Regions from separate parts of the Catenibacterium sp. RTP21428st1_D7_RTP21428_210409 genome, predicted to be linked through region 1. Evidence: a T-box and tRNA genes for the amino acid it is inferred to sense, from the RefSeq annotation. Region 1 holds a T-box; the other regions hold tRNA genes.
What was found. The T-box of region 1 lies ahead of leuS (leucine--tRNA ligase). A T-box ahead of a tRNA ligase gene usually reads a tRNA of that ligase, here a tRNA-Leu.

Region 1 (4,664 bases):
GTATCACTTGTTGGACCAAGTGGATGTGGGAAAAGTACTTTACTTCATATTATTGCTGGACTTGATCATGATTACTCAGGAGAAGTGATATATGAGAATAATAAGAAAGTTTCTATCATTTTTCAGGACTTTCATCTTATACCTTGGCTTTCTATTAATAATAATATACGTCTCTATGACTACTTTCATAAATCATCCTACATACTGGATGAAACATTGACTAAACAATTCAAGAATACTTCAGTTAATGATCTTTCCTTAGGACAAAGACAACGAACAGCGATAGAGCGTGCACTTTATTATGATCCAGATATTATTCTATGTGATGAACCAACAGCTTCACTTGATCCAGATAATGCAGAGAGAGTATTAAAGATGTTGAAGCAGCGTTCTCATTCTTCTCTTGTATTATTTGTATCCCATGATGAAGCATCAGTAAAACAATATAGTGATCGTATTATAGAAATGAAGGATGGATGTATTATACAGGATACACTTATTAAAAAAACAGAAATCTATCCTCAAGAAAACCATACCAATAATAAGCCACGACATTTTCCTATACTTAAACTGACCATTCAGTCCTTCCTAAGTAGTCGTAAAAGATTTTTTCAGATGTCATTTTCTCTATCTATCGCATTATTATGTTTGATGATGACATTTACCTTTACATTCTCTTTTCGTAATACTATTTATCAATATCTTTCTTCATTGATTCCACAAAAGTCTATTACTTATAAACTACGTAATGATGATCCGCTCTCTTTGACTCATTTCAATGAAGCATCCTATCATTATTTAAATCTTGATGATTATGATCTCATGGGAATCTCTCATAATAGTCAAAGATATCAGAAGAATGAAGTTCTGTTTATATCTGATGACTCGTCCTATACCACTCATTATATATATGGTAGAGCTCCACAAAATAATGATGAAATTGCGGTACCTCTCTCTACTGCAAGAAAGCTTGCACAAAAGAATAAGGTCAATACATTACTTAATACAACTTGGACAATCTATTATAAGCATCAATTAAAGATAAAAGGAAAAGAAGTAAAGATAGTTGGTATTTCTCCACAAACCTATAATTATGATGCCTTTTATATGTATGAATATGCCAATTATCATTGGATAGAGTCCATCTTTAATCAAACACCGACTGCAAGATATGGTATGTTGAAATATAAGGAAGATAAATCCATTATAGATTCTTTAAAAAAGAATTATCCTGAATATGAGTTTAAAGCAATGGGGGAATCAACTCAAAAAACTTTCAATCAGAATATGAATAGAATCCAGATGGTTCTAGTGGTATTCTCTATTCTCACAATACTTTCTTCTATATTTATGATTATGGAAATCATGATTCTTCATGCGATGCATTTAAAGAAGGATCATGCCATCATGAAGGCCTATGGTGAAAAGAAGATACATATTTTCAAGATGTCTTTCTATCAATGTTTGATTCTTCATTCTTATAGCTATGTGACAGCATCTCTCATATTACTTGGCATTATGAAGATAATGAATCAAATAATCCCACAGATTACAGACTTTCCTATGCATCTTACATTCCAACCTCTTATTATGTTGATATTGTGGATTGGTTCTTTCTTATTAGTTTGTTTTTCTACACTATTTAGTATTCTTTATATTATCAAGCTCAATCCATCCCGCATCCTTAAAATGAGATGATACTTCTTGCAAATAACGGGAAATTATGATAAGGTGTGTAAGTATATAAAAGTCAAGGAACTAGAGTAGTAGATGGTCATACTTTTTAAGAGAACTTATGGCTGGTGTGAATAAGTAAAGTTATCCATTGAACTCGCTAGGGAGATGGGTCTGTGATAAGCAGATCACGTATTGCTGCGTTAAAGCATTAAGCGCATGAATCAGTCTTCATGAACTAAGGTGGTACCGCGAGTTCTCGTCCTTAGACATGAGGACTTTTTTTATTTTAAAAGTGGAGGAGACAAAATTATGACTTATGATCATAAGATAGCAGAAAAGAAATGGCAGAAATACTGGGAAGAGAATAAGACATTCGAAACAGATGTTTATGATTTCTCAAAGCCTAAATACTATGCCTTAGACATGTTCCCTTATCCATCAGGACAAGGTCTTCATGTTGGACATCCAGAAGGATATACAGCAACTGACATCATGTCAAGAATGAAGAGAATGCAGGGATATAACGTATTACATCCAATGGGATTTGACTCATTTGGTTTACCTGCTGAACAGTATGCAATCAAGACAGGTAACCACCCTGAAGGATTTACATTAAAGAATATTCAGACTTTCACTAAACAGTTAAAGATGTTAGGTTTCTCATTTGACTGGGATAAGCAGGTATCTACTTGTGATCCTAGCTTCTATAAATGGACTCAGTGGATTTTCAAACAGTTATATGAAGATGGTTTAGCTAGATATGTAGATATTCCTGTTAACTGGTGTGAAGAATTAGGTACAGTACTTGCAAACGATGAAATCATCGATGGTAAGAGTGAACGTGGTGGATTCCCAGTTATTCGTAAGAATATGAAACAGTGGGTTATTGATATTCCTAAATATGCTGAAAGATTACTTGCAGGATTAGAAGAAGTTGATTGGCCAGAATCTACTAAAGAAATTCAGAGAAACTGGATTGGTAAATCAATCGGTGCTCATGTTGATTTTAAGGTAGATGGTTATGATGATAAATTCACAGTATTCACAACACGTTGTGATACATTATTCGGTGCTACTTATTGTGTATTAGCACCAGAACATGAATTAGTAGAAAAGATTACGACTCTTGATAAGAAGGATGAAGTAAAAGCTTACTTAGATGTATGTGCAACTAAGTCAGAACTTGAAAGAACTGAATTAAATAAAGAAAAGACTGGTGTCTTCATTGGTGCTTATGCAATCAACCCAGTAAATGGTAAGAAGATTCCAATCTGGATTTCTGACTATGTATTAGCTGGGTATGGAACAGGTGCTATCATGGCTGTTCCTGCACATGATGATCGTGACTATGCTTTCGCAAAGAAGTTTGGTATCGATATTATTCCAGTATTAGAAGGTGGAGATGTTACTAAGGAAGCATGGACACAGGATGGTGTACATATTAACTCTGACTTCTTAAATGGTTTAGATAAACAGGAAGCAATCGATAAGATGTTAGACTGGTTAGAAGAACATCATTGTGGTTCTAAGCATGTTAACTATCGTTTAAGAGAATGGATCTTCGCAAGACAGAGATATTGGGGTGAACCAATTCCAATCATTAACTTTGATGATGGAACATCTGTTGCATTAAGCGATGATCAGTTACCACTTATCTTACCTGAACTTGAAGATTATAGTCCATCAAAGACTGGTTCTTCTCCATTAGATAAGGCAGTTGACTGGGTTAATGTAGAAGTAGATGGTAAAAAGGGTAAGAGAGAAACAAGTACAATGCCTGGTTCTGCAGGATCTTCTTGGTACTTCTTAAGATATATTGATCCACATAACGATAAGGCTATTGCAGATCCAGAATTATTAAAGCATTGGATGCCAGTTGACTTATATGTTGGTGGACCTGAACATGCAGTAGGACACTTATTATATTCACGTATGTGGAATAATTATTTATATGACAAGGGTATCGTACCAGTTAAAGAACCATTCAAGAAGCTATACCATCAGGGTATGATTCTTGGCCCAAATGGTGTGAAGATGTCTAAGTCAAAGGGTAATGTTATTAATCCAGATGATATTGTAGAAGCATATGGTGCAGATACATTACGTTTATATGAAATGTTTATGGGTCCTCTTGAAGCATCTAAACCGTGGAGTGAAACAGGTGTAGAAGGTTCAAAGAAATGGCTAGAACGTGTTTATAGATTATTTGTTGAATCTGATAAGTTAACTGATACAAATGATGGTTCATTAGACTTCGTATATCACTCAACAGTTAAGAAGGTGACTGAAGACTATGAAAACCTTGGCTTTAATACTGCTATCTCACAGATGATGATCTTCATCAATGAAGCATATAAGGCTAAAGCAGTTTATAAGCCATATGCAGAAGGTATCGTTAAGATGCTTTCATGTATTGCACCTCATATCTGTGAAGAAATGTGGGAAAAACTTGGTCATGAAGGAACAATCGCTTATGAAGCATGGCCAACATATGAAGAAGACAAGCTTGTTGTATCTACAATTGAAATTGCAGTACAGGTAAATGGTAAAGTACGTGGACGTTTATCTATTAATAAGGATCAGGAAGCTGAATCTGTTAAACAGCAGGCATTAGAACTTGAAAATGTTAAGGCACATACTGATGGTAAAGAAATTAAGAAGATCATTTATGTTCCTAACAAGATTGTAAATATTGTAGTTAAATAATTCGTTAAGGCATCTCTTAGGAGGTGTCTTTTTTTGATTGATGGACGATTTTTTCATGATAGTAAGAGAGGATATGATATTATAATATCAACGAAGCGATAAAGTATGGAAATGAAACATCATTTGAGAAAGATGATATTTAAAGGAAAAAGTTACAATGCTTTAACGAATGAATAATTAGAAGACTTAATTGTTTCTAAATTTTATAATAGAAAATATAAAAAGGAATTTCATTATCCAAAGAATTTAAATTTGAGACACTTTACGATACCAATGCTTTT
Region 2 (4,664 bases), on a different contig from region 1:
CCTCCTTCATCAAGAACACCTACTTCAAAAGCACATCTTGTACGTGTAGATGTCTTTTCGAATAATAAGGCAATATTCTTACCTTCAAGTGAATGACCAATCTTTCCTGCTTTCTTCTTAGCCTTTAGCTTTTTAGCTAAGTCTAGAAGATAATAGATTTCTTCTTTAGTATAATCCTTAAGTGTTAAAAAACTTCTCCCGTGTAAATCCATAACTATACTTCCTTTCTACTTATATTTCTTTACCTACTACTTTACCAATTTCTCTTAATTCTTCAATAAGTTTTGTATATTTTTTAGGCTTTAATGACTGAGCCCCATCACATAGTGCATGTTCTGGATCATTATGTACTTCAACAAGTAATCCATCACATCCTGCTGCAACACTTGCCTTAGCCATTGGTTCTACTAACCACCATTTACCACCAGCGTGTGATGGGTCAATGATTACAGGTAAATGAGTCATTTTTCTAAGTACTGGAATAGCCTGTAAGTCTAGAGTGTTTCTTGTATATGTTTCGAATGTTCTTACACCTCTTTCACACAGGATGACATTCTCATTACCACTTGCCATGATATATTCCGCACTCATGATCCATTCCTGATATGTTGCGCTTAGTCCTCTCTTTAATAGGATAGGTTTCTTAACTCTTGCACCTACTTCCTTAAGTAAAGTGAAGTTCTGCATGTTTCTTGCACCAATCTGAACTAAGTCTACCTTTTCATTGAATTCATCAATATCATCAGCACTCATAAGTTCTGATACGATTGGTAAGCCTGTTTCTTTCTTTGCAGCTACTAAGTAATCTAAACCAGTAGAACCTAATCCCTGGAATGCATATGGAGATGTTCTAGGCTTGAATGCACCACCTCTAAGCATATTAGCTCCAGCTGCTTTTACTTCCTTCGCAATCGCAATAACCTGTTCTTCTGATTCTACAGAACAAGGACCAGCGATAAGAGCCATATGGCCTCCACCTACTTTAACACCATCTACATCCACAATAGTATCTTCAGGATGGAATGCACGGTTAGCCAATTTATAAGGCTGTTCAACTCTCATTACTTTTTCTACAGAAGGTGAAACTTCAATATCTCTAGGATCAACTTTAGTCGTATCCCCAATTACACCGATAATAGTTGTTTCATGACCAGTAGAAACATGCGGTTCTAAACCATAGCCTTCAATCTTGTCAGTTACTTTCTTAATATCATTTTCATCACATTTTGGTTTTAATACAATAATCATAATCTTTTCTCCTTTGGATATATAAAAAGTCCCTCTCGATTATAAGGACGAGAGGGACTTCGCGTTACCACCTTATTTTATCCATACATCACTATATAGACCTCTGTGAGTACTATCATACTCTGACGATATAACGGTCGTACCCGTGGATACCTACTTCATTTCAATATCCCGACTCCTTGATGTATTTCATCCACATGAATCATTCCCTCTCAGCACTAGGAACTCTCTGTAAATCCAAAAACTGAATGTTCTTTTCAATTCGTTGTCTTTTTTGTATATGAATCTAATATAAGAGCCTTAAAACCAAATGTCAATGATTTTTATAGAGTAAGCGAATACATTTAGAAAAAAATAAAAATATTTCTTTTTATGCTACTTATATGAGTGAAAATAAATTCAAATACTATATGTACTAGAAAAAATCATGAGAAGCACATCAAAATAAACCATTTTTTTCTTGAAAACGTCTCCTATGCATACTATAATAATAACGTTGTCAATGCCCTTGTGATGAAATTGGTAGACATAGCAGACTCAAAATCTGCCGGCTTCAAACCCGTACCGGTTCGAGTCCGGTCAAGGGCACCAATTATTAACGATTAAGCTGGGATATATTCTCAGCTTTTTTTGCACTAAAAAAAGGAATAGATGACTATTCCTCACTAAATAATACTTCTTCTACAATAGCAGCGGCATCTCTAATACAGTCAGGACATGTTCTTAACAACTTACCTGTTTCTACACCTTTTAATACTTTGCATGTAGTTGTAGAGTTCTTTTCTTTAAATTTCTGCATGATTTCTCTAGATAACTTATAAGTACTTGCTTTACTATTTGGCTTATCTAGATTGCCTGTACTATTCTTACATCCTGCAAGAAGACATGCACCAGTCACAGCACCACAAGTTCCTTCCATGCATCCTACGCCTAGACCTAAGCCTTCAGCTACCTTAAACATTGTTTCTTCCTCCATGCCTACAAGATCACAATAAGTACATGCAATAGCCTGTGCACAGTTATAACCCTTATCATGTTTCTTAATAGTTTCATCAATACGTGTCATATCCTTTACCTCCATTCACAATTCATGAGATGATCATTATAAATACCAATCGCCTGTAAATAACTATAAATAATCACAGGACCTACAAACTTAAAGCCATGTTTCTTTAAATCTTCAGATATCTTAGTAGACAGTGCATCACTTGCAGGTATCTCTTTTTCTTCTGTATAACGATGATCGATTACCTTATAATCTACAAAAGACCAGATATAATGATCAAAGCTGCCAAACTCTTCCTGCACGTTTAGAAAAGCTTTCGCATTGATTATAATACTATTGATCTTCAAACGATTATGAATAATCCCTTCAGCTTCATAGAGAGATTCTATTTTTTCTTTAGAATAAAAGGCAATCTTGTGATAATCAAAATCATCAAATGCCTGATTATAAGCTTTTTCCTTTTTTAAAATAGTATCCCAGGATAATCCTGCCTGCATGCCTTCTAAAACAAGCATCTTAAATAACATTATTTCATCATGTGTTTCTTTACACCATTGATCATCATGATATTTGATTGCTTCTTTACTTTTAGCCCATGAACACCTCATTAAATAATCCTCCTTTTTACATTGTAGCATATCCAAAGTAGTCAACACATCTATTTTTTTGTATAATAGTTCAGAAAGGACGTGAATTTATGGAACAATTTGATGCCCGTATGAAGTCTTTATTAAAAGATGAATATGATGACTTTAAGAAGGCTTTGTTAGAAAAGCCAGTTAAAGGTTTATATTTAAATAGAAATAAGAAAAATGTAGAAAGAGTACTAGATAAGAACTATGTAGAACATCATCCTATTGTAGAAAATGGTTATCTCTATGATGAACACTATCATCCAGGAAGAAGTGCTTATTTTCTTGCAGGACTTTATTATATCCAGGAACCAAGTGCGATGCTTGTAGCAGATGCATTACCTATTGAACCTGATGATTTTGTGTTAGATATGTGTGCGGCACCAGGAGGTAAAAGCTGTGAGATTGCATCTCGATTAACTGGAGAAGGTATATTAATTGCGAATGATATAGAAGCATCTCGTGCCCGTATTTTAAGTGAGAATATTGAACGTTTTGGTTTAGATAATACAATAGTCACAAATATAGATCCCATGCGCTTTACTAAACAATTTCAGGAAGCATTTGATAAGATTGTCTTAGATGCACCTTGTAGTGGAGAAGGGATGTTTAGAAAACTTGAACAGGCAATAGATACATGGAGTGAAGAAAAGGTATTAGAATGTGCTCATATTCAAAAGAATCTTTTAAAGGGTGCTTATGAAATGTTGAAGCAGGGTGGTATGGTTATTTATTCTACATGTACTTACTCATATGAAGAAAATGAAGCAATGGTTCATTATGCAGTGGATCAACTTGGCTTTGAATTACTTCCTCTTACTAAATCTCATGGTTTATGTCCAGGTGTTGATCTAGATGAAGTGGTGAGATGTTATCCTCATCATTATCGTGGAGAAGGGCACTTTATCGCCTTGCTAAGAAAACCAGGTAATAGTCCAAGAAAACAAGTACGTACTATGAAGTCTCAAGTAAATCCGGCTGACTTAAAGGTCTTAAAAGCTTTCTATCAGGAAAACCTCAATAAGAAAGTACCTTCATACATCATAGAAAATAATGGACATCTTTATGCAGTTAAGAAGAACTTCCCAGAACTCAAAGGAATCAGAGTATTACGTAATGGGCTTTATTTAGGTGAAGTGAGAAAGAATAGATTTATACCTAGCTATTCTCTTGCCCTAACTCTCACTAAACAAGATGTAAAAAGAAGTTATGACTATCCAAGTGAAAGTGAAGAAATCAAGAAATATATCCATGGTGAAACTTTAGAAGGAACAGGAGAAAAAGGCTTTGGTGTCATCTTTGTAGATGGGTATCCACTTTCCTTCTATAAAGAAAGCAATCAGGTTAAAAACCTATTTCCTAAGGGACTGAGACGATGAATCGTTACTTTAGCTTACGTGATGAAGTATTACATCTTTTAGATGAAAAAAGTCATGGGTATTATAAAAGAGAAGCTATTGCACATATGTTTCAGGTAGAAACATTATGCTTATTACTTGCAAAAGAAAGAAATCTAGATGAAGAATTATGTGCTATTATCGGTCTTCTTCATGATATTGCAGTTCCTATTTATTCTTCTAGTTTCCAGCATGCCACTCGTTCAAGTAAATTGGCAAAAGAATTACTGGATCCTATATTTAGCGAAGAAGAAAAGAACATTATTATAACTGCAATCAGTAATCATTCACATAAAGAACGCATAGATGATGTCTATAGTGAACTGATTAAAGATGCAGATTGTTGGAGTCACTATCTCGAAAAGACAGTTTTGAAGCATG
Region 3 (4,664 bases), on a different contig from region 1:
TGCTGCATTAGAAGAGAATGGTTATTAATTCACTATTCTTTTTTTGTATCCGTTTTCATATAATGACAAAGTCACTACAAAGCGCTTATGGTCTTCGTGAACAAGTAAGGTTATTTAACGCCTAAAATTAGGCACTATAGTATCACGATTTACATATATTTTAAAAAGATATGATATATACTAAAGAAAACGAATTATTCACACTTATGCACATTATGCACAAAATAGAATAAAAAAACGAACAAAGTGTTTATGTAATTTTGATGTAAAATATACCATGAAACATTGTAATCAAACAAATACATGATAAAATAAGAATGCAACCGTTTACAAGAAAAAAAGGGGGGGGATTACACTATGAAAGCATCTGAAGTACTACAAAGACTTTCTAGTGGTGAAATGATTCCTCTATTAAGAGGAATTTACTCAGAAAATATAGATGAGCAGGTATTAAGATATAAAGAAGCTATACAATCCTTTATGGATTATTATGGAGATCAGGATATTATGATATTTAGTGTTCCTGGTAAATGTGAAATAGGTGGGAATCATACCGATCACCAGCAAGGACGTGTTCTTGCATCCGCTATTCAATTAGATTCTATTGGTATAGTAGGCAAACAGGATCGTTATGTGAAGGTTATTTATAATGAACTTAATATTAATGAAATAGATACAGAAAATATAAAATATAATGAAGCCAAGAAAGGCACAATGGAATCATTGATCAATGGTGTATTATTTGGTTTAAACCAGAAGAATTATCATATAGGTGGTTTTAATGCTTATATTCAATGTGATATTCCTAGAAAGGTAGGTTTAGGTTCTAGTGCTAATTTTAATATTATGATTGGTACCATTATTAACTATTTATATAATGAAGGAAAAATTGAAAATAAATATCTTGTCCAGATTGGTCGTTTTGCGACAAATATATTTTATTGTAAGCCAAGTGGTTTAATGAATGAATGTGTCTGCTGCGTAGGTGGATTTATTAAAGTGGATTTTAGGGATCCTAATTCACCTGATATTTATAAGTTGAATACTGATTTTTCAAATTTTGATTATACTCTATGTTGTGTGAATTCTAATGTGTGTAGATCGGATAATACAATTGATTATGATGCTATTCCGAAAGAAATGATCAAGGTGGCTAACTTCTTTAAGAAAGATGTCTTAAGAGATGTTTCTTATGATGAGTTCATGAAGAACTACCGTATAGTAAGAGCAAGAGTAGGGGATCGTCCAGCACTTCGAGCACTTCATTTCTTTAAAGAAGAAGATCGTGTCTTAAAGCAGACAGAAGTACTTGAAAAGGGAGATTTTGATACTTTCTTAAAACTAGTAAGAGAATCTGGAGACTCTACATTTAAAGCACTACAGAATATTTATCCACAGGAAAGTACACGTCATCAAAATATTGGTACAGCTATTGTATTAAGTGAAAACTTTTTAGGTGAAGATGGTGTTGTGAAAGTGAATGGTGGAGGATTCTCAAGTACTATGCTTGCCTTTGTGAAAACAAATAGAATTAATGATTATGCATCGTATGTGGATTCTATATTTGGTAAGGGTTCTTGTTATATTATTCATACAAGAGAACAAGGCGCAATAAGATTACTCTAAAGCAGTGAAAACTGCTTTTTTTTATAATTCTTTGTGCTATAATATTATCGACATATGTCAGTAACTGGAGGAACGTATGGCTAGACCAAAGAGATCAAGGACAATTACAGGATTTCCTGAATACAATATGTTTGTACCTGATGGTATACCTCAAAGAGGCTATATAGAGCTTGAATTAGATGAATTTGAGGTCATCCGTCTTATAGACTATAAGTCCTATACACACGCCAAATGCGCTGATAAGATGAATATATCACGTACTACAGTCACTGAAATATATGCCAGAGCAAGAAAAAAGATAGCACGCAGTATTATGGAAGGCTATCCTTTAAGAATTGAAGGCAATGAATGTATAAAGAAAACAGGTTATCCTGTTTTAAAAGTAAAAGGAGAACATATTATGAGAATTGCGGTAACTTATGAAAACGAAACAGTTTTTCCACACTTTGGGAAAACTTCACAATTTAAATTATATGATGTAGAAAACAATGAAATCAAAGAATCACAGGTCGTTGGTACAGAAGGATTAGGCCATGGTGCTCTAGCAATCTTATTATCTAACTTAAATGTAGATGTATTGATCTGTGGCGGTATTGGCAGAGGTGCTATTATGGCTTTAAGTGGGTCTAATATTAATGTCGTAGGTGGAGTGACAGGTGATTGTGATACTGCAGTAAAATCTTATTTAGATGGTACACTAGTTCCTGAGTCAGAACCTACTTGTGGATGCAGTCATGATAGCTGTGAATGCCATGATGAATAATATTTGACAAACAAATAAAACGAGAATAAAATCAAAACTGTTGAATGCTCGGATGGTGGAATGGTAGACACGCCAGTTTCAGGTACTGGTGGTTTATGCCGTGTGGGTTCAAGTCCCATTCCGAGCACCAATAGTAGTTAACGTGGGAAACCACGTTTTTTTATGCATTAAAAAAAGACTATGAATAACTCATAGCCTCTATATAATGATTTCCAAAAATCCTAATGCAAGGAAAATAAGAACGAGATAAATCACAACTTTTAAACTCCATTTAAATACATAGAACATCACAATAAATGGAAGAAATGCAAGAAAGAACACCGCAGATAATAATGTACCTAACATAATCATCACCTCATTCTTATTATAATATTATTTTCCAGAATCTCCATAGTTTTTAAGTACTCTGGCACTTGGGTCATTCACATCACAGTTTTCCCATGTCTTATTAGGCATCCAGAAGTCTTTGATCCATTTAGCTTTTCCTGGATAATAAGATTCAAAGATATCACGATATAATAATGATTCTTTAGTAAATGGTGTACAGTAAGGATACTTCTCTTTAGCGTTTACTACATCTTCATCTGTATATAATGAATCAGCATACTCTTTTAAGTAATCTACCATAGAATGTCCTACTGCATCAGAGAATGCAGCTTTTTCTCTAAATAAGATATCATGAGGAAGATAGTTTAAACCTTCAAAAGCATGTCTTAATAGATATTTACCTTTGTTGTAAGTGTTCATTTTCTTCTTAGGATCAATACGCATAGTATAATCCACAAAATCAAGATCTGCGAAAGGAACACGTCCTTCTAAGGCATTTGCACTAATACATCTATCTGCTCTTAATACATCATACATATATAATTCACGCATACGTTTTTGAGATTCCTTCTGGAATTCTTCAGGACTAGGTGCAAAGTCTGTATATTTATAACCAAATAATTCGTCACTGACTTCACCTGTTAGAATAACCTTTAAATCAGTATGTTCATGAATATATTTACAAAGAAGATACATACCAATACTTGCACGAATAGTCGTAATATCCCAAGTTTCTAATGTGCGAATGACTTCTCTTAAAGAACCTAATACATCTTCTTTAGTCATAATAACTTCTGTATGATCAGTACCTAAGAATTCAGCGACTTCTTTCGCATACTTTAAGTCAATAGGATCTGTTTCCATACCAATCGCAAATGTCTTAATAGGTGTATCAGTAATACGCTGACCAATCGCACATACTAATGATGAATCTAAACCACCAGATAATAAATAACCAACAGGGGCATCACTCTGTAGTCTCTTCTTAACGGATTCTATTAATTTAACACGTAGGTTCAAGGCGATTGTTTCTACATCATCATTATGCATTAATTTCACATCAGCCACATCATTGAAGCATACAAACTTTTCACCATCATAATAATGTCCTGGTGGGAAAGGCATAATTTCTTTACAGACAGGCATTAAAGCTTTGGCTTCAGAACCAAATGCGATAGTGCCTTTTTCAGTATATCCATAAAACATTGGACGAATACCAATTGGATCTCTAGCAGCCATCATCTTATCAGCGTTTGCATCATATAAACAGAATGCATATTCACCATCTAAATATCTTACAAGTGTATCTAAACCATATTTTCTATATAAAGGAATTAATACTTCACAGTCACTAGAAGACTTAAAAGTATATTCATCCATAATATTCTTCTTTAATTCTGGGTAGTTATAGATTTCTCCATTACATACTACAATTGTATGATCATCAGAAAATGGCTGCATACCATTTTCACTTAAATCCATAATAGCTAATCTATTGAAACCAAAAGTCTTATCAAATAATCTAGAAGTCTCAATCATATCAGGACCTCTACCTTCAATCTTTCCTAAAGCTTCATCAAATACATCAATTTCTACTTCTGTAGAACCCATTGTTAGAAAACCACACATTTACATCTTCCTCCTATACTTGAGTCAAAAAAAACTCGCTTTGTGGTGCGAGTATCTTACTAAGTCGTTGAGTCTATAACTAAGTACAGACATACTTCAAAGAGCATGCGATACCCGCCAGCGGTAACGTCGCTGAAAGAACGTTCTAGCCTACTTGCATTATGCTTTGGGTAGACAGCTCAGAGGTGTTCTTCATCTATCACTTAACTGTAAGTCTTCCACCAATCACTTACTCGCTAGAGTCTCTGTCATAGATTACTCTCCTCGTCTTCGCCTTTGTTGGGTCTAAGTATAGTACAAACATTTAGTCAATGCAATA

Region 2: it has a tRNA-Leu gene. The T-box ahead of leuS (leucine--tRNA ligase) is inferred to sense a tRNA for this amino acid. The anticodon was not compared.
Region 3: it has a tRNA-Leu gene. The T-box ahead of leuS (leucine--tRNA ligase) is inferred to sense a tRNA for this amino acid. The anticodon was not compared.

Annotation. Positions count from the first base shown of each region.
Region 1 covers NZ_JBEHVX010000059.1:7,649-12,312, reverse strand. The annotation lists gene ABUA27_RS08815 (ABC transporter ATP-binding protein/permease) at 1-1,698, shown strand, start outside; T-box leader at 1,745-1,944, shown strand; gene leuS (leucine--tRNA ligase) at 1,987-4,383, shown strand.
Region 2 covers NZ_JBEHVX010000066.1:1,528-6,191, reverse strand. The annotation lists gene argF (ornithine carbamoyltransferase) at 1-212, opposite strand, end outside; gene aroF (3-deoxy-7-phosphoheptulonate synthase) at 232-1,248, opposite strand; T-box leader at 1,289-1,523, opposite strand; tRNA gene ABUA27_RS09410 (tRNA-Leu) at 1,753-1,839, shown strand; gene ABUA27_RS09405 (C-GCAxxG-C-C family protein) at 1,904-2,314, opposite strand; gene ABUA27_RS09400 (DNA-3-methyladenine glycosylase I) at 2,320-2,862, opposite strand; gene ABUA27_RS09395 (RsmB/NOP family class I SAM-dependent RNA methyltransferase) at 2,952-4,265, shown strand; gene ABUA27_RS09390 (HD domain-containing protein) at 4,262-4,664, shown strand, end outside.
Region 3 covers NZ_JBEHVX010000047.1:9,678-14,341, reverse strand. The annotation lists gene ABUA27_RS07855 (galactokinase) at 358-1,626, shown strand; gene ABUA27_RS07850 (DUF134 domain-containing protein) at 1,703-2,389, shown strand; tRNA gene ABUA27_RS07845 (tRNA-Leu) at 2,436-2,519, shown strand; gene ABUA27_RS07840 (hypothetical protein) at 2,588-2,734, opposite strand; gene asnB (asparagine synthase B) at 2,762-4,345, opposite strand.